Regions from separate parts of the Nonomuraea sp. NPDC001636 genome, predicted to be linked through region 1. Evidence: riboswitches for the same ligand, from Rfam matches in the RefSeq annotation. Region 1 holds a riboswitch; the other holds the start of a gene.

Evidence for each region. Region 1 has a riboswitch for cobalamin ahead of cobN (cobaltochelatase subunit CobN). Riboswitches for the same ligand answer to the same signal wherever they lie in the genome.
Region 2: it holds a riboswitch for cobalamin, as region 1 does, so the genes downstream of both, ABT158_RS33375 (ribonucleoside-diphosphate reductase subunit alpha) here and cobN (cobaltochelatase subunit CobN) in region 1, are expected to answer to the same signal.

The regions. Positions count from the first base shown of each region.
Region 1 covers NZ_JBEOZT010000020.1:99,521-108,236, reverse strand. The annotation lists gene cobO (cob(I)yrinic acid a,c-diamide adenosyltransferase) at 1-342, shown strand, start outside; gene ABT158_RS32070 (cobyrinic acid a,c-diamide synthase CobB) at 351-1,703, shown strand; gene cobN (cobaltochelatase subunit CobN) at 1,658-5,269, opposite strand; cobalamin riboswitch at 5,308-5,489, opposite strand; gene cobG (precorrin-3B synthase) at 5,521-6,723, shown strand; gene ABT158_RS32055 (precorrin-8X methylmutase) at 6,720-7,340, shown strand; gene cobJ (precorrin-3B C(17)-methyltransferase) at 7,346-8,716, shown strand, end outside.
Region 2 covers NZ_JBEOZT010000021.1:164,308-173,023, reverse strand. The annotation lists gene ABT158_RS33405 (DMT family transporter) at 1-159, opposite strand, end outside; gene ABT158_RS33400 (FMN-dependent NADH-azoreductase) at 162-809, opposite strand; gene ABT158_RS33395 (TetR/AcrR family transcriptional regulator) at 923-1,543, shown strand; gene ABT158_RS33390 (hypothetical protein) at 1,560-1,766, opposite strand; gene ABT158_RS33385 (hypothetical protein) at 1,742-1,984, opposite strand; gene ABT158_RS33380 (alpha/beta hydrolase) at 2,094-3,035, opposite strand; cobalamin riboswitch at 3,236-3,440, shown strand; gene ABT158_RS33375 (ribonucleoside-diphosphate reductase subunit alpha) at 3,570-6,014, shown strand; gene ABT158_RS33370 (ribonucleotide-diphosphate reductase subunit beta) at 6,032-7,027, shown strand; gene ABT158_RS33365 (DUF4287 domain-containing protein) at 7,084-7,380, opposite strand; gene ABT158_RS33360 (acyl-CoA thioester hydrolase/BAAT C-terminal domain-containing protein) at 7,486-8,331, shown strand; gene ABT158_RS33355 (GNAT family N-acetyltransferase) at 8,414-8,716, shown strand, end outside.

The DNA of each region.
Region 1 (8,716 bases):
AAGATGGGCGAGGGCTGGTCGTGGATCCAGCGGCCCGGCAGCGAGGAGGACCACGCGGCCGACGCCCGTGAGGGCTGGGAGCAGATCAAGCGCGACCTGGCGGCGCAGACGTACCGGTTCTACGTGCTGGACGAGTTCACGTACCCGCTGAAGTGGGGGTGGCTGGACCTGGACGACGTGCTGCAGGCGCTGACGGACCGGCCGGGCAGCCAGCACGTCGTGATCACCGGCAGGGACGCGCCCGGACGGCTGATCGAGGTCGCCGACCTGGTGACGGAGATGGGCAAGGTACGCCACCCCATGGACGCCGGGCAGAAGGGGCAGAAGGGCATCGAGTGGTAGTTCCCCGCCTGGTGATCGCCGCGCCGTCGTCGGGCTGCGGCAAGACGACGGTGGCCACCGGGCTCATGGCGGCGTTGCGGGCGCGCGGGCTGCGGGTCTCGCCGCACAAGGTGGGGCCCGACTACATCGACCCGGGCTATCACGCGCTGGCCGCCGGCCGTCCCGGCCGCAATCTGGATCCGTGGCTCGTCGGGGAGGAGCTCGTCGCCCCGCTGTTCCTGCACGGCGCTGCCGGGTGCGACGTGGCGGTGGTCGAGGGCGTGATGGGCCTGTTCGACGGCAGGGGGGACACCGGCTTCGCCTCGACCGCGCACGTCGCGACGCTGCTGGACGCGCCGGTGGTGCTGGTCGTGGACGCGGCCCGGCAGAGCAGGTCGGTGGCGGCGGTGGTGCACGGGTTCGCCACCTTCGACCCGGATGTGCGGGTGGGCGGGGTGGTGCTCAACCGGGTGGGCTCCGACCGGCACGAGGAGCTGTGCCGGTCGGCGCTGGCGGCGGCGGGCGTGCCGGTGCTGGGGGCGATCCGCCGCGACGACGCCGTGGCCACGCCCTCCCGGCACCTGGGGCTGGTGCCGGCCGCCGAGCGCCGGACCGAGGCGGTCGCCGCCGTGGACCGGCTGGCCGCCCTGGTGGCGCGTTCGTGCGATTTGGACGCGCTGCTGCGGCTGGCGCGCTCGGCTCCCCCGCTGGGCGGTCCCTCCTGGACGCCGCCGACGCCCGCCGCGACGCGCGGCCGGCCGGAGGAGGCGGCGACGAGTGCCGCGCCCGGCCGGCCGGTGGTGGCCGTGGCCGGTGGGGCGGCGTTCACCTTCGGCTACGCCGAGCAGGCCGAGCTGCTGCGGGCGGCGGGGGCGGAGGTGGCCGTCTTCGACCCGCTGCGCGACACGCGGCTGCCGGACGGGACCGGCGCGATCGTGATCGGCGGCGGCTTCCCGGAGGTGTACGCCGCCGAGCTGGCCGCCAATGAGCCCCTGCGGCAGCAGGTCGCCGCCTTCCCCGGCCCGATCGCCGCCGAGTGCGCGGGGCTGCTGTACCTGTGCGACGAGCTGGACGGTCAGCGCATGTGCGGGCGCGTCCCCGGGCGGGCGCGGATGACGTCCCGGCTGACGCTCGGCTACCGGGACGCCGTCGCGCTGCGGCGCTCACCGCTCACCAGGACGGGCGAGCGGCTGCGCGGGCACGAGTTCCACCGGACGGCCGTCACGTACGCCGGCGAGCCGCTGTTCCGCTGGGACGGCGGCCACGACGGGTACGGCGACCCCGGCGTGACCGCGTCCTACCTGCATCTGCACTGGGCGGGCGCGCCGCGCCTGGCTCAGCGGCTGGTGTCGTCCTCCAGGTCGCCCTCGGTCTTGAGGTAGACCTCCTGCAGGCCGCGCAGGACCTCCGGATCCGGGTGCTGCCACATGCCGCGCTCGGCGGCCTCCAGGAGGCGTTCGGCGATGCCGTGCAGCGCCCAGGGGTTCGAGCGGGCCATGAACGCCTGGTTCTCGGGGTCGAGCACGTACGTCTGCGTGAGCTTGTCGTACATCCAGTCGGCCACCACGCCGGTGGTGGCGTCGTAGCCGAACAGGTAGTCGACGGTGGCGGCCAGCTCGAAGGCGCCCTTGTAGCCGTGGCGGCGCATGGCGGCCAGCCAGCGCGGGTTGACCACCCTGGCGCGGAAGATCCGTGAGGTCTCCTCCGACAGGGTGCGGGTGCGCACGGCGTCGGGGCGGGTGCTGTCGCCGACGTAGGCGGCCGGGGCCCTGCCGGTGAGCGCGCGCACGGTGGCGATCATGCCGCCGTGGTACTGGAAGTAGTCGTCGGAGTCGGCGATGTCGTGCTCGCGGGTGTCGACGTTCTTGGCGGCGACGGCGATGCGGCGGTAGGCGTCCTCCATCTGGGGGCGGGCGGCGACGCCGTCGAGGTCGCGGCCGTAGGCGTAGCCGCCCCACACGGCGTACACCTCGGCCAGGTCGGCGTCGTCGCGCCAGTTGCGGCTGTCGATGAGCGGCAGCAGCCCGGCCCCGTACGCGCCGGGCGCGGAGCCGAAGACGCGCATCGTGGCCAGCCGCTCGTCGCCGCCCGTCGCGGCCACGTGGGCGCGGACGTAGTTGTCCTCGGCCGGCTCCGCCAGCGACGCGACCAGCCGTACGGCGTCGTCGAGCATGCCGACCACGTGCGGGAAGGCGTCGCGGAAGAAGCCGCTGATGCGGACCGTCACGTCGATGCGCGGGCGGCCCAGCTCGGCGAGCGGGATCGGCTCCAGGCGGATGACGCGGCGCGACGCCTCGTCCCATTCGGGGCGGACGCCGAGCAGGGCCAGCACCTCGGCGACGTCGTCGCCCGCCGTGCGCATGGCGCTGGTCCCCCACACCGACAGCCCGACCGAGCGCGGCCACTCGCCGGTGTCGGCGCGGTAGCACGCCAGCAGCGACTCCGCCATCGCCTGGCCGGTCTCCCAGGCCAGGCGGCTGGGCACCGCCCGGGGGTCCACGGAGTAGAAGTTGCGGCCGGTCGGCAGCACGTTGACCAGGCCGCGCAGCGGGGAGCCGCTGGGGCCGGCGGGCACGTAGCCGCCGTCCAGGGCGTGCAGGACGTGGTCGAGCTCGTCGGTGGTGCGGGCCAGGCGCGGCACCACCTCGGTGGCGGCGAACGCCAGCACCCGCGCCACGAGCTCCACCCGTTCCTCGGCCACGCCACCCAGTACCGCGCGGGCGACGGCGGGGGCTGCGTCCGGGGCCCAGGCGTGCTGCTCCATGGCCTCGACCAGGGCGCGGGCGGTCGTCTCCGCGCGGTCCACGTCGCCCAGCGCCGCCGTGCCGTCCTCGGCCAGGCCGAGCGCCTCGCGCAGGCCGGGCAGCGTCTCCCTGCCGCCCCACATCTGCCGGGCGCGCAACATGGCCAGCACCAGGTCCACCCGCACCTGGCCGGTGGGCGCCTGGCCGAGGACGTGCAGCCCGTCGCGGATCTGGGCGTCCTTCACCTCGCACAGCCAGCCGTCCACGTGCAGGATGAGGTCGTCGAACTCGCTGTCGTGCGGCCGGTCGGCCAGCCCGAGGTCGTGGTCGAGCCGGGCGGCCTGGATCAGCGTCCAGATCTGCGCCCGGATCGCGGGCAGCTTGGCGGGGTCCATGGCGGCGATCGTGGCGTGCTCGTCCAGCAGCTGCTCCAGCCGGGCGATGTCGCCGTAGGTGTCGGCGCGGGCCATCGGCGGCACCAGGTGGTCCACCAGCACGGCGTGCGCGCGCCGCTTGGCCTGCGTGCCCTCCCCCGGGTCGTTGACGAGGAAGGGGTAGACCAGCGGCAGGTCGCCGATGGCGGCGTCGGTGCCGCACGCGGCCGACATCCCCGCCGACTTGCCGGGCAGCCACTCCAGGTTGCCGTGCTTGCCGACGTGCACCATCGCGTGCGCGCCGAACTCGGCCGACAGCCAGCGGTAGGCGGCCAGGTAGTGGTGGCTGGGCGGCAGGTCGGGGTCGTGGTAGATGGCGATCGGGTTCTCCCCGAAGCCGCGCGGCGGCTGCACCATCACCACCAGGTTCCCGGCCCGCAGCGCGGCCAGCACGATGTCGGTCCCGCTGTCGCCCTCGTGCACGAACAGCTCTCCGGGCGGCGGCCCCCAATGGCGCTCCATTCCCTCGCGCAGGGCCGCGGGCAGCGTCCGGTACCACTGCTCGTAGGAGGCGGCGGAGATGCGCACCGGGTTGCCCGCCAGGTGCTCCTCGGTCAGCCAGTCCTGGTCCTGGCCGCCGGCGGCGATCAGCGCGTGCACGAGCGCGTCGCCGTCCTGGTCGGCCACGCCGGGGAAGCCGTCGCCCAGGTCGTAACCCGCCTCGGCGAGCCGGGCCAGCAGCCGGACGGTGCTCGCGGGGGTGTCCAGCCCGACCGCGTTGCCGACGCGGGAGTGCTTGGTCGGGTACGCCGACAACATCACCACCAGCCGCCGCTCTGCGGGAGGGGTGTGCCGCAGCAGGCCGTGGCGCACCGCGATGCCCGCCACCCGGGCGGCCCGCTCGGGGTCGGCGACGTAGACGGTCAGCCCGTCGGGGTCGATCTCCTTGAACGAGAACGGCACCGTGATGATCCGCCCGTCGAACTCCGGGATCGCCACCTGGGAGGCGGCGTCCAGCGGCGACAGCCCGTCGTCGTTCTCCTCCCATGCCTGCCGGGTGGTGGTCAGGCAGAGTCCTTGCAGGATCGGCACGTCCAGCTCGGCCAGCGCGCCGACGTCCCAGGCCTCGTCGTCGCCGCCCGCCCCCGCGGTGGCCGGACGGGAGCCGCCCGCCGCCAGCACCGTGACGACCAGGGCGTCCGCCGCGCGCAGCGTGTCCAGCAGCTCCGGCTCGGCCGCGCGCAGGGACGAGCAGAAGACCGGCAGCGCCTGCCCGCCCGCGTCCTCGACGGCCTCGCACAACGCCTCGACGAACGCGGTGTTGCCGGCCATGTGGTGGGCCCGGTAGTAGAGCACCCCCACCACGGGACCGCCGGTGGTCCTGGCAGGGCGGTCCAGCCGTCCCCAGGCGGGGGCGGGGACGGGCGGCTCGAACCCGTGCCCGGTCAGCAGGACGGTGTCGGACAGGAACGCGTGCAGCTCGGCCAGGTTGGCCGGGCCGCCATGGGCCAGGTAGGCGTGCGCCTCGGCGCACACCCCGCCGCTGACCGTGGACAGCTCCATCAGCTCGGCGTCGGGGGCCTGCTCCCCGCCCAGCACCACCACCGGGCGCGGCCCGGCCAGCAGCGCGTCGAGCCCTTCCGGCCAGGCCCGCCGCCCGCCCAGCAGGCGCACCACGACGAGGTCGGTCCCCTCCGTCAGGCCGGGGACGTCCTCGGCGGTCAGCCGGGCGGGATTGCCCAGGCGGTAGCCCGCCCCGCAGGCGCGAGCGCTCAGCAGGTCGGTGTCGGAGGTGGAGAGCAGCAGAAGGGTACGGCTGTCGCCAGGCACGGCGCATTCCTCCCTCGGGGTCCTCGCCCCGGTCGCGGGTGACACGACGGCAGGAGTCTCCTGGCTCCCGGATCGACGCTCACCCCGGCCTTCCCGCCCGTCTCCGGACAGTGGCCTCGTGGTGGGGTTCGCTCCCCGGTCACAGTGGCGGGACCGCGCCGGATTCGCACCGGCTTCCTCCCATTGCCATCGTCTACGCCGAAGCTTACGACAGGAGCGACCCGTCCCAGAAGTGGCGTTACGATCCCTTCGTGCCCGTAGGTGAATCTTCCGGACGTACGCGTCCCGATGCCTGTCCGGGGGCGCTCCAGGTGCACGAGGCCGCAGACGGCCCGCTCGCCCGTGTGCGCCTGCCCGGCGGCGCGGTGTCGGCCGCGCAGCTCCGCGTGCTCGCCGGGTGCGCGGCCGAGCTGGGAACGGGCGTGATCGAGCTGACGTCGCGGGCGAACGTCCAGGTGCGGGGGCTGCGCGCGCCGGAGGTCTTCGCCGGGCGGATCGCGGCGGCCGGGCTGCTGCCGTCGCCCGCGCACGAGCGGGTGCGCAACATCCTCGCCTCGCCGCTGAGCGGGCGCGGTCCCGACGGGCTGCTGGACGTGCTGGCGATGGCCGACGCCCTGGACCGGGCGCTGTGCGCGCGGCCCCGGCTGGCCGAGCTGCCGGGACGGTTCCTGTTCGCCCTGGACGACGGCACGCGGGACGTCGCCGGGCTCGGCGCGGACGTCACCTACGTGGCGACCGGACGGCTGCTGCTCGCCGGCGCCGACACCGGGCTGACCGCCGCCCCGGACGCGGCCGTCCCGCTCATGATCGACTCCGCCGAGGCGTTCCTGGACGAGCTGTCCCCCGACGGCCCGCGCGCCTGGCGCATCCGCGACCTCCCGGACGGCCCCGCCCGAATCGCCACCCGCCTGCGCGACGGCGAACCAAGCCTGACCGACGCCCCGGACGCCGCGAACGCCCCGGACGCCCCGGAGGCCCCGGACGCCCCGCCCGCCTCCGCCTTCGCGCGCCGCCCGTCCCCGGGCAGGATCGCGCAGCGGGACGGCCGGGTGGCGATCGAGGCCCTCGTGCCGCTCGGCCGCCTGACGTCCGACCAGGCCGCAGCCCTCGCGGACCTCGGCCAGCCGGTGCGCCTGACACCCTGGCGGACCGTCGTCCTGCCGGACCTCTCCCCCGGCGAGGCGGACCCGACCGAGCGGGCGCTGGCCGCCGCCGGGCTCGCCACCGACCCGGACTCCCCCTGGGCCGGGGTGACCGCCTGCACCGGCCGTCCCGGCTGCGCGAAGGCGCTCGCCGACGTGCGGGCCGATGCCCGGCAATGGGTGCGGAGCCTCGGCCGCGCACCCGCCACGCCCGTCCACTGGGCCGGTTGCGAGCGGCGCTGCGGCCTGCCACGCGGCCCGGTCCGCCAGCTGATCGCAACCATCAACGGATACGAGGAACGCCAGGAGTGAGCGACTACATCCGCGACGGCGCCGAGATCTACCGGCGCTCGTTCGCGACCATCCGCGCCGAGAGCGACCTCACGGGCCTGCCGCCCGAGGTCGCCCAGGTGGCGGTGCGCATGATCCACGCGTGCGGCATGACCGACCTCGTCACCGACCTGGCCTGGTCGCCGCAGGTCGTCGCGCGGGCCAGGGAGGCGCTGCGCGGCGGCGCGCCGGTGTTGTGCGACGCCATGATGGTCGCCTCCGGCGTGACCCGGCGCAGGCTGCCCGCGGGCAACGAGGTGCTGTGCACGCTGGGCGATCCGCGCGTGCCCGAGCTGGCCGAACGCCTCGGCACCACCCGCAGCGCCGCGGCCCTGGAGCTGTGGCGCGACCGCCTGGAGGGCGCGGTGGTGGCGATCGGGAACGCGCCGACCGCCCTGTTCCGGCTGCTGGAGCTGGTGGCCGAGGGCGCGGGACGCCCCGCGGCCGTGCTCGGCATCCCGGTCGGCTTCATCGGCGCGGCCGAGTCCAAGCAGGCGCTGGCCGGCAGCGACCTGGAGCACCTGGTGGTGCACGGCCGCCGCGGCGGCAGTGCGATGACGGCCGCCGCGATCAACGCCATCGCGAACGAGACGGAGTGACGACCATGTCAGGACGCCTGTACGGAGTCGGCCTGGGCCCAGGCGACCCCGAGCTGGTCACGGTCAGGACGGCCCGGCTGATCGGCGAGGCCGACGTGATCGCCTACCACGCCGCCCGGCACGGCCGCAGCATCGCCCGTTCGATCGCGCTGCCGTACATGCGCGCGGGCCAGATCGAGGAGCTGCTGCTCTACCCGCTGACCACGGAGACCACCGACCACCCCGGCGGCTACCAGGGAGCGCTCGACGACTTCTACGCCGACTGCGCCGAACGCCTGGCCGCCCACCTGGACGCGGGCCGCACCGTGGTCGTGCTGGCCGAGGGCGACCCGCTGTTCTACGGCTCCTACATGCACATGCACAAGCGGCTCGCCCACCGCTACCCGACCGAGGTGGTGCCCGGCGTGACCTCGGTCAGCGCCGCCGCCGCCGTGCTGGGACGGCCGCTGGTCGAGCGGGGCGAGGTGCTGACCGTGCTGCCCGGCACGCTGCCCGCGCAGGTGCTGGCCGAGCGGCTGCGCGACACCGACTCGGCCGCCGTGCTCAAGCTGGGCCGCACGTTCGGGAAGGTGCGCGACGCGCTGTCCGAGGCGGGCCGCCTCGACGACGCCTGGTACGTCGAGCGTGCCACCATGGGCGCCGAGCGGGTCGCCCCGCTCAAGGACGTGGACCCGGACGGAGTCCCGTACTTCTCGCTGGCCCTGCTGGCCAGCCCGGCCGAGCGCACCTTCGTCCCCGAGCGCCCGGCGGACGAGGGGCCGGGCGAGGTGGCCGTGGTCGGCCTGGGCCCGGCGGGGCGGCCGTGGCTGACGCCGGAGGCGCAGGAGGCGCTGGCCGCGGCCACCGACCTGGTCGGCTACGGCCCGTACGTGGACCGGGTGGCTCCGAACCCGCGCCAGCGCCGCCACCGCACCGACAACCGGGTGGAGGCCGAACGCGCCAGGCACGCCCTTGAGCTGGCCCGGGACGGGGCCCGGGTGGCGGTCGTGTCGTCCGGCGACCCGGGCGTGTTCGCCATGGCCAGCGCCGTGCTCGAAGCCGCCGCCGACTTCCCGGACGTGCCGGTGCGGGTCGTGCCGGGGCTGACCGCCGCCCAGGCGGTCGCGGCCAGGGCGGGCGCGCCGCTCGGGCACGACTACTGCGTGCTGTCGCTGTCCGACCTGCTCAAGCCGTGGGAGGTGGTGGCCGACCGGCTGTCCGCCGCCGCGCGGGCGGACCTGGTGCTGGCGATCTACAACCCGGCCTCGCGCAGCCGTACGTGGCAGGTCGCCGCCGCCCGGGACCTGCTGCTGGAGCACCGCGCGCCGGACACCCCCGTGGTGATCGGCCGCGACGTCGGCGGCCCGCGGGAGAGCGTCACGGTCACCACGCTCGGC
Region 2 (8,716 bases), on a different contig from region 1:
GAGGGTCTTCATCGAGTACGACAGCAGCCAGACCGCGGCCACCATGAGGACGAAGCAGATCAGCGTGGGCAGCGGCCTGGTGAAGCCCTGGGTGGGCTTGATGCTCTGCGCCCAGGCGATCTCGACCAGCCCGGCCAGCCCGAGGATGAGCCAGTTCATCGTCAGAACTCCTTCCCCAGATCGCGGGCGCCGCGCAGCGCGGCGGCGTACAGCTCGTCGTGCTGGGCGCGCAGGTGGAACAGGCCGGGGTCGACGCGGGAGTTGGCCAGCTCGGCGGTGACGACGGTGGTGTCCTCGACGGCGAAGTGGCCGGCGAAGAAGTCACGCAGGTAGCGCTCCTGGTAGTCGAACCTGGCCTTGGGGGCGCCCGGCGAGTAGGCCCCGCCGCGCGCGGTGGTGACCACGAAACGCCGCCCGGCCAGGGACATCTTGGGGAAGGTCACCTGGTCGAGCCAGGCCTTGAGCGCCGACGGGATCGAGTAGTTGTACATCGGGGTGGCGATCAGCACCACGTCCGCGGCCACCAGCTGCGACAGCAGCGGCTCGACGATCGCCCAGGCGGCCGCCTGCTCCGGGGTGCGGGCGGCCTCGTGGTAGCGGGAGATGTCGGTGATCTGGTTGGCCATGACGTAGTCGCACAGCTCGGTCCACGCCTCCCCGATGTGCGGCACCGGCTCGGCGGCCAGGTCGCGGTGGACGTAGGTGCCCTCGGGGTGGGCGGACCGCCACGCCTCGGCGAAGGTGTCGCCGAGTTCGCGGCTGATCGAACGGCGTCGGGCGCTGGCGTCCAGGTGCAGCAGAACGGCCATGGGAGGGGCTCCTCGAAATAAGTGGACATCGCGTCCGGTTTGCGGTCGAGGTGACCGTAGCAAGTAAGCGGGCACGTTGTCCACTTATGTCGGAGTGGGTTAGAGTCGCCGCCATGGAGTCCCGTACCGAGTTGCTGACCGGACGTCCCGTGGCGGAGACGGGCCGCCCGCGCGAGCGCGCCGACGCCGCCCGCAACCGCGCCAAGGTGCTCGCCGCGGCGGCCGAGCTGTTCGCCACCCGCGACCCGCGCGCCGTGACCATGGACGACATCGCCAAGGCCGCCGGCGTCGGGCGGGGCACGCTCTACCGCCGCTATCCCGACACCGTCTCGATCGCGCAGGCCCTGCTCGACGAGCACGAGCGCGAGCTGCAGGAACGCCTGCTGCGCGGCGACCCGCCGCTCGGCCCCGGCGCGCCCCCCGCCGACCGGCTCGCCGCCTTCTACGCCGCGATGGTCGGCCTGCTGGACGAGCACATCTCGCTCGTCCTGGGCGCCGAGCAGGGCCCGCTGCGCTACGCCACCGGCGCCTACGGGTTCTGGCGGGCGCACGTGCGGGTGCTGCTGACCGAGGCGGGCGTCCCGGAGACCGAGGCGCTGGCCGACATCCTGCTGGCCCCGCTGGGCCCCGACGTCTACGCCGAGCAGCGCAGGCGCGGGCTCACCCCCGAGCAGATCACCGCCGCCCTGGCCCGGCTGGCGCACGGCATCGTCGCCCGGGACGCCGGCCGCTGACCGCGCCGGCGGCGGCTCACCCCCAGGCCGCCGCCTTGTCGTACGGATCGACGTTCCTGAAGGCCATCCCGACGATCTCCGCGACGTCGTCGTCGCCGTAGGTCCCGGGCAGGGCGAGGCCGAGGCGTTCGAACAGCGCCCGCACCTCCTCGACCGTGGGCGAGAACGACAACGTCACGTCCTCGGCGCCCCTGAGGTTCAGCGGGCGCGCCTGCGCCGGCACCCGGTTGAACTCCTCGCCCCGCACCAGCCGGACCGCCGACTGCTCCTGGAGCAGGGACGGCAGCAGGTCGCGCTCATGAACAGGTTGAGCGACTGGGCGTTGCTGACGGCCTCCGCGGTGGCGATGCCCGCGACGTCGAGGACGCTCACCACGACCGCCACCGCCAGGGCGACGAGGATGTCGACGTTGACGCCGATCCAGGCGAGGATGCGCTTCACTGACCGTCCCATCGCGAGGGGCCACGGGGTGACACCCCGAATCATGAAGCAGAACCCGGCGCCGCGCGAGGGGCCGGGTCGTCCTCGCCTGCCCGCTCCGGTCGTGGCGTTACGCGGTGAGGGCGTCGCGGAGGAAGCCCAGGATGTCCGCCCGCGCGTCCTCGGCCTGGGGGGCCAGGGCCGGCAGGCTGAGGAAGGCGTGCCCGGCCCCCGGGTACTCGGCCAGGCGGGCGGGGGTGCCGGCGGCCTGCAGCGCCTCGGCGTAGCGGCGGCCGTGGTCGGCGATCGGGTCGTGGGTCGGCACCGCCACGAGCGCCGGGGCCAGCCCGCCCAGGTCGCCGGCGTGCAGGGGGGAGAGCGCGCGGGCGTCCGTGCCCTCGGGCGCGGCGAGCCGGTGGACCAACCGCAGCACCGGCACGCCGAGCGTCGGGGTGTCGGCGTGTTCGGCCGTCGAGGAGTGGTCGAACATCGTACCGGTCACGTCCACGGCGGGGTTGACCAGCACCTGGGCCTTCAGGGGCAGACCGGCGTCGCGGGCCCTGATCGCCGCCAGGGCGCAGATCAGCCCGCCGCAGCTCTCGCCGAACAGGACGGCCCGCGCCGGGTCGACGCCCCACTGCGCGGCGTGCTCCAGCACGTGCCGGAGCGCGTCCCAGCCGTCGTCGGCGGCGGCGGCCAGCGGCGTGTGCCGGTCGAGCAGGCGGTGGTCCACCGAGACGACGACGGCGGGCAGGTGGGCGGCGAGGTGGCTGTTGACCCAGTCGCTCTGCGGCGCCGTGCCGACGAAGCCGCCTCCGTGCACGTGCAGCACCAGCGGCAGGACGTCCCCCGGCCCGGCCGCTCGGGGCCGGTGGACCCGGACGCGGAGGTCGCGGCCGGGCAGCGCCACCGTCCGCCAGTCGATGGCGGCGCCGGGATCCGGCCGGCCGGTGATCGCCTGTGCCTCGACGGAGGCGCGCAGCCGGTTCTCCGCCTCGACGTAGGCGGCCAGTTCGGCGGGGGTGACGGTGTCCCAGTCCGGCGTGACCGGACGGGTGAAGGTGTCGCTCATGGGGTCTCCTCGGCTTTTCGCTACTTGAAGTATCGATACCTAAGGTAGCGAAAATCTGGCACGGCCGGTCTATGACCTCGATCACACACCGGTCCGTCCGTGAGGCACGCGGGGAGCGGCCCCGCGGCGGGTGGCCGGATCGGAGCGGGGGTTCTTCGCAACACGAGATGTTGGGTGTGACTTTTTGATCCGCCCTATATATGGTGTCTCCCGCAGCCGGTTCGGTCGCCCCGCCAGGGCGGCCGAAGCAAGAGGGAACCCGGTGGGAATCCGGGACTGCCCCGCAGCGGTGAGTGGGAACGAACGCCGTCAGACGCACTGGGCCGAAGGCCCGGGAAGCGACGGCCAGTAGGCAGCGACAGCATGCCCACAAGTCCGAAGACCTGCCGGCGCGCCGCGCGCGATCATGCGCGCGCGGCTGCTCCGAGGCCGCGCGGGACGGCGGACGGCACCGGCGAGAGGGCTGTGGCGCCTCGCCGTCCGCCTCCTGCGCGCGTTCTCGGCGACCGACCGAGTTCACGAGGGGAGAGCGCAGTGACGGTCACAGGGGACCCGATGACGGACCTGGCCGGGACGGCGCGGGCGGACGCCGACAGGTCCGCGCCGCGGCGTGTCCAGATGCAGGTGCGCAAGCGCAACGGCACCGCGGAGCCGGTCGACGTCAACAAGATCGTACGTGCGGTGGAGCACTGGGCGGCCGATCTGACGGACATCGACCCGATGCGGGTGGCCACCAAGACGATCAGCGGCCTCTACGACGGGGCCACCACCGCCGAGCTCGACCGGCTGTCCATCCAGACGGCCGCCGAGATGATCGGCGAGGAGCCGCAGTACTCGCGCCTGGCCGCGCGGCTGCTGTCGGGCTACATCGACAAGGAGGTCCGCGGGCAGGGCGTGGCCTCCTTCAGCCAGGCGATCCGGCTGGGCCACGCCGAGGGGCTCATCGGCGACGAGACCGCCGAGTTCGTCAACGCCAACGCCCGCAAGCTCGACGACGCCATCGACGTCACCGCCGACCTGCGGTTCGAGTACTTCGGGCTGCGCACGGTCTATGACCGTTACCTGCTGCGCCACCCGTCCACCCGGCTGGTGGTGGAGACGCCGCAGTACTGGCTGCTGCGCGTGGCCTGCGGGCTGGCCGAGACGCCCGCCGAGGCGGTCGGCTTCTACCGGCTCATGTCGTCGCTGGCCTATCTGCCCAGCTCGCCGACGCTGTTCAACTCCGGCACCCGGCACACCCAGATGTCCTCCTGCTACCTGGTCGACTCGCCCCGTGACGAGATCGGCTCGATCTACGACCGCTACGCCCAGGTGGCGCAGCTGTCGAAGTTCGCCGGCGGGATCGGCATCTCCTGGTCGCGGGTGCGCTCCCGGGGCGCGCTGATCCGCGGCACGAACGGGCACTCCAACGGCATCGTCCCGTGGCTGCGCACGCTCGACGCGTCGGTGGCCGCGGTCAACCAGGGCGGCCGGCGCAAGGGCGCGGCCTGCGTCTACCTGGAGCCCTGGCACCCGGACGTCGAGGAGTTCCTGGAGCTGCGCGACAACACCGGCGAGGACGCGCGCCGCACCCACAACCTCAACCTGGCCAACTGGATCCCCGACGAGTTCATGCGCCGGGTCGAGGCCGACGGCACCTGGTCGCTGTTCGACCCCGACGAGGTCCCCGAGCTGCCCGACCTGTGGGGCGAGGCGTTCGAGGAGGCCTACCGCGCCGCCGAGCGCGACGGCCGGTACGTCCGGCAGGTCAAGGCCCGCGACCTGTACGCCAAGATGATGCGCACCCTGGCCCAGACCGGCAACGGCTGGATGACCTTCAAGGACGCCGCCAACCGCCTGTGCAACCAGGCGGCCGAGCCCGGCAACGTCGTGCACCTGTCCAACCTGTGCACCGAGATCGTCGAGGTGTCCAGCGACGCCGAGACCGCGGTCTGCAACCTGGGCTCGGTCAACCTCGCCGCCCACCTGACGGGCACGGGCCCCGACGGCGACATCGACGGCGGCATCGACTGGGAGCGGCTGCGCGCCACCGTCCGCACCGCGGTCACCTTCCTCGACCGGGTGATCGACATCAACTACTACCCGAGCGAGCAGGCCGCGGCCAGCAACCCGCGCTGGCGCCCGGTCGGCCTCGGCGTGATGGGCCTGCAGGACGTCTTCTTCGCCCTGCGCCTGCCGTTCGACTCGGCCGAGGCCAAGGAGCTGTCCACCCGGATCGCCGAGGAGATCTACCTGTCGGCGCTGGAGACCTCCGCCGCCCTGGCCGAGCGCTTCGGCGCCCACCCCGCCTACGACCAGACGTGGGCGGCCCGTGGCCGGCTCCAGCACGACCTGTGGGGGGAGAGCGGCACCCAGGCCGGGCGCTGGGACGCGGTGCGCGAGCGCATCGCCGCCCACGGCCTGCGCAACTCGCTGCTGATCGCGATCGCGCCGACCGCCACCATCGCCTCGATCGTCGGCTGCTACGAGTGCATCGAGCCGCAGGTGTCCAACCTGTTCAAGCGCGAGACGCTGAGCGGGGAGTTCCTGCAGATCAACAACGCGCTGGTGGCCGAGCTGAAGTCGCGCGGCCTGTGGAACGACCGCGTCCGGGCGGCCATCAAGCAGGCCGAGGGCTCAGTGCAGGGCATCGCCGAGCTGCCGGAGGACGTGCGCCGGCTGTTCCGCACCGCCTGGGAGCTGCCGCAGCGGGCGCTGATCGACATGGCCGCCGCGCGCTCGCCGTTCATCGACCAGAGCCAGTCGCTCAACCTGTTCATGAGCGCGCCGACGATCGACAAGCTCTCCTCGATGTACCTGTACGCCTGGAAGTCCGGCCTGAAGACCACCTACTACCTGCGCTCGCGCCCGGCCACCCGCATCCAGCAGGCCACCGTGCCCCTCGCGTCCCCCGCGGCCCCCGTGCCCCTCGGGAACAAGTCCGAGGAGGCCCTGGTGTGCTCCCTGGAGAACCCCGAGTCGTGCGAAGCCTGCCAGTGACCCCCGAGGAGAATCCGATGTTGCTCGACCCGGGCATGAGCCTGACCCTGCGGCCCATGCGCTACCCCCTGTTCTTCGACCGCTACCGCGACGCGATCAAGAACACCTGGACGGTCGAGGAGGTGGACCTGCACTCCGACCTGAAGGACCTGACCAGGCTGTCGGCGGCCGAGCGCCACCTGGTCAGCCGCCTGGTCGCCTTCTTCGCCACCGGCGACACGATCGTGGCCAACAACCTGGTGCTCAACCTCTACCAGCACGTCAACGCCCCCGAGGCGCGCCTGTACCTGAGCAGGCAGCTGTTCGAGGAGGCGGTGCACGTCCAGTTCTACCTGAACCTGCTGGACACGTACGTGCCGGACGAGGAGGAGCGGTTCGCGGCGTTCGCGGCGGTGGAGAACATCCCCTCCATCCGGCGCAAGGCCGAGTTCTGCTTCCGCTGGATCGACTCCATCGGCGGCCTCCAGCGGCTGGAGACCCGCGAGGACCGGCGGGCGTTCCTGCTCAACCTGATCTGCTTCGCCGCCTGCATCGAGGGCCTGTTCTTCTACGGCGCGTTCGCCTACGTCTACTTCCTGCGCTCGCGCGGCCTGCTGAACGGGCTGGCCTCGGGCACCAACTGGGTCTTCCGCGACGAGTCCATGCACATGGCCTTCGCCTTCGACGTGGTGGACGTCGTCCGGCAGGAGGAGCCGGACCTCTTCGACGAGGAGATGGCAGGCCAGGTCAGGGAGATGCTGGCCGAGGCGGTCGACTGCGAGGCGCAGTTCGCCGAGGACCTGCTCGGGCAGGGCGTGCCGGGCATGTCGACCGCGGACATGCGCTCGTACCTGGAGCACGTGGCCGACCGGCGGCTGGCCCAGCTCGGCATCGAGCCGCTGTACGGGTCGAAGAACCCGTTCGCGTTCATGGAGCTGCAGGACGTGCAGGAGTTGTCGAACTTCTTCGAGCGGCGGGTGTCGGCGTATCAGATGGGGGTGACCGGCTCGGTCAGCTTCGACGCCGACTTCTGATCCCTACAGATCTACAACGTAAAGCCGTCCGGCGGGACGAATCCCCGCCGGGCGGGTCAGGCGGGGTCGGGGCGGTTGTCCTTGCCGTCCAGCCAGAGGACGTCGGACTCGTCGCGGTGGGAACCGGTGGTGCCGACGTGCCTGGCGTCGATCCGCGGACCCTTCTTGATCACGTGGACGAGGGCCATGGCGTGGCCGCGTCCGAGGTCGTAGTCCTGCTTGAGCCAGTCGATGATCGTCCCGGCCTTGGTGGACGGGGCGTCGAAGCCGCGTTCCTTGGCCAGGGCGATGAACTCACGGGGGGTCAGTCCGGTCTTGCCTTCGATGTTGTCCAGGTAAGCCTGGAAGGACATGGTGTTCTCCGCTCGTCATGGGGTGTTGCGGCCATGATGCACCATTTCGATGGGTGCGCCGTCTCAGTAGAATGCCGTTCCGCCGAGTGCCGAGGGGTGACGGTGATGGACGAGCGCGAACTGAGCCGCCCGTGGGAAGGCGTCCTGGTCACACCGGGCCCGGCCGTCCGCACGGGCGTGCTCGTGCTGGCGGGGTCGAGCGGGCGGATCGAACGGGACAGAGCCCGCCTGCTGGCCGCGGAGGGGGTGACCGCGCTGTCGATCCGCTGGTTCGGCGGGCCGGGGCAGCCGCCGGGCATCTGCGAGATCCCGCTGGAGACGTTCGTGTCGGCCGTCGATCTGCTGGAGTCCACCGGCGTCCGGCGGGTCTGCGTGCTGGGCATGTCGAAGGGGGCCGAGGCCGCGCTGCTGACCGCAGTCCGGGACCGGCGGATCGGCGGGGTGGTGGCGCTGTCGCCGACCTCGCTCGTGTGGGGCAACGTCGGGCCGGGGCCGGACGGGGAGAGACGTCCCTACCGGTCGTCCTGGACGTGGAAGGGGCGGCCGCTGCCGTTCGTCCCGTACGACGACGACTGGGCCGAGGCCGAGCCTGAGCACGGCCCGCTGGCCCTGCGCGAGCTGTACGAGCTCAGCCAGCGCACGTTCGCCGGCCTGTTGCCGGCCGCGGAGATCCCGATCGAGGCGGCGGCGGCCGACGTGCTGCTGGTGGCCGGCGGGGATGACGCCATGTGGCCGTCCCTGCCGTTCGCCCGGCGGCTGGCCGCCCGGCGACGTGCCGCCGGGCGCCCGGTGCGGGTGGTCAGCCGGGCCGGGGCCGGTCATCGTCCGCGCCTGCCGGGGGAGGGGCCCGCCCCCGAGTCGCCGGACTTCGTCTACGGGGGCGACCCGGTCGCCGACGCCGGGCTCGGGGCCGACGCCTGGCCGCACATCCTCGACCTGCTGCACGGCTGACGCCCGCGGTTCCCCTACGGTGATCGTCTTCTGCTAGTTTGTACCTTCCGGCCGGATGTCGCATCTGGCCGAGAGTGCTTGTATGACCACTTCTCCGGTAAGTGTGCGGCTCGTCGAGGCCGCGGATCACCCCACCGTCGAACGCCTCTGGCTCATGTTCCGCCACGACATGGCGGACTTCCAGGGCGGGCTCCCCGACCCCGACGGCACCTACCACGGCGACCGCCTGCGCACCGCCCTCGATGACGACGACTGGACGGCCTACCTGTTCACCAGCGGCGACCGGCCGGTCGGGTTCGCGTTCGTGCGTGCGGCGGCCGGCCCGGTCCGGGTGCTGAACAGCTTCTTCGTGGTCCGCGGGGCGCGCCGGTCGGGGATCGGGCTG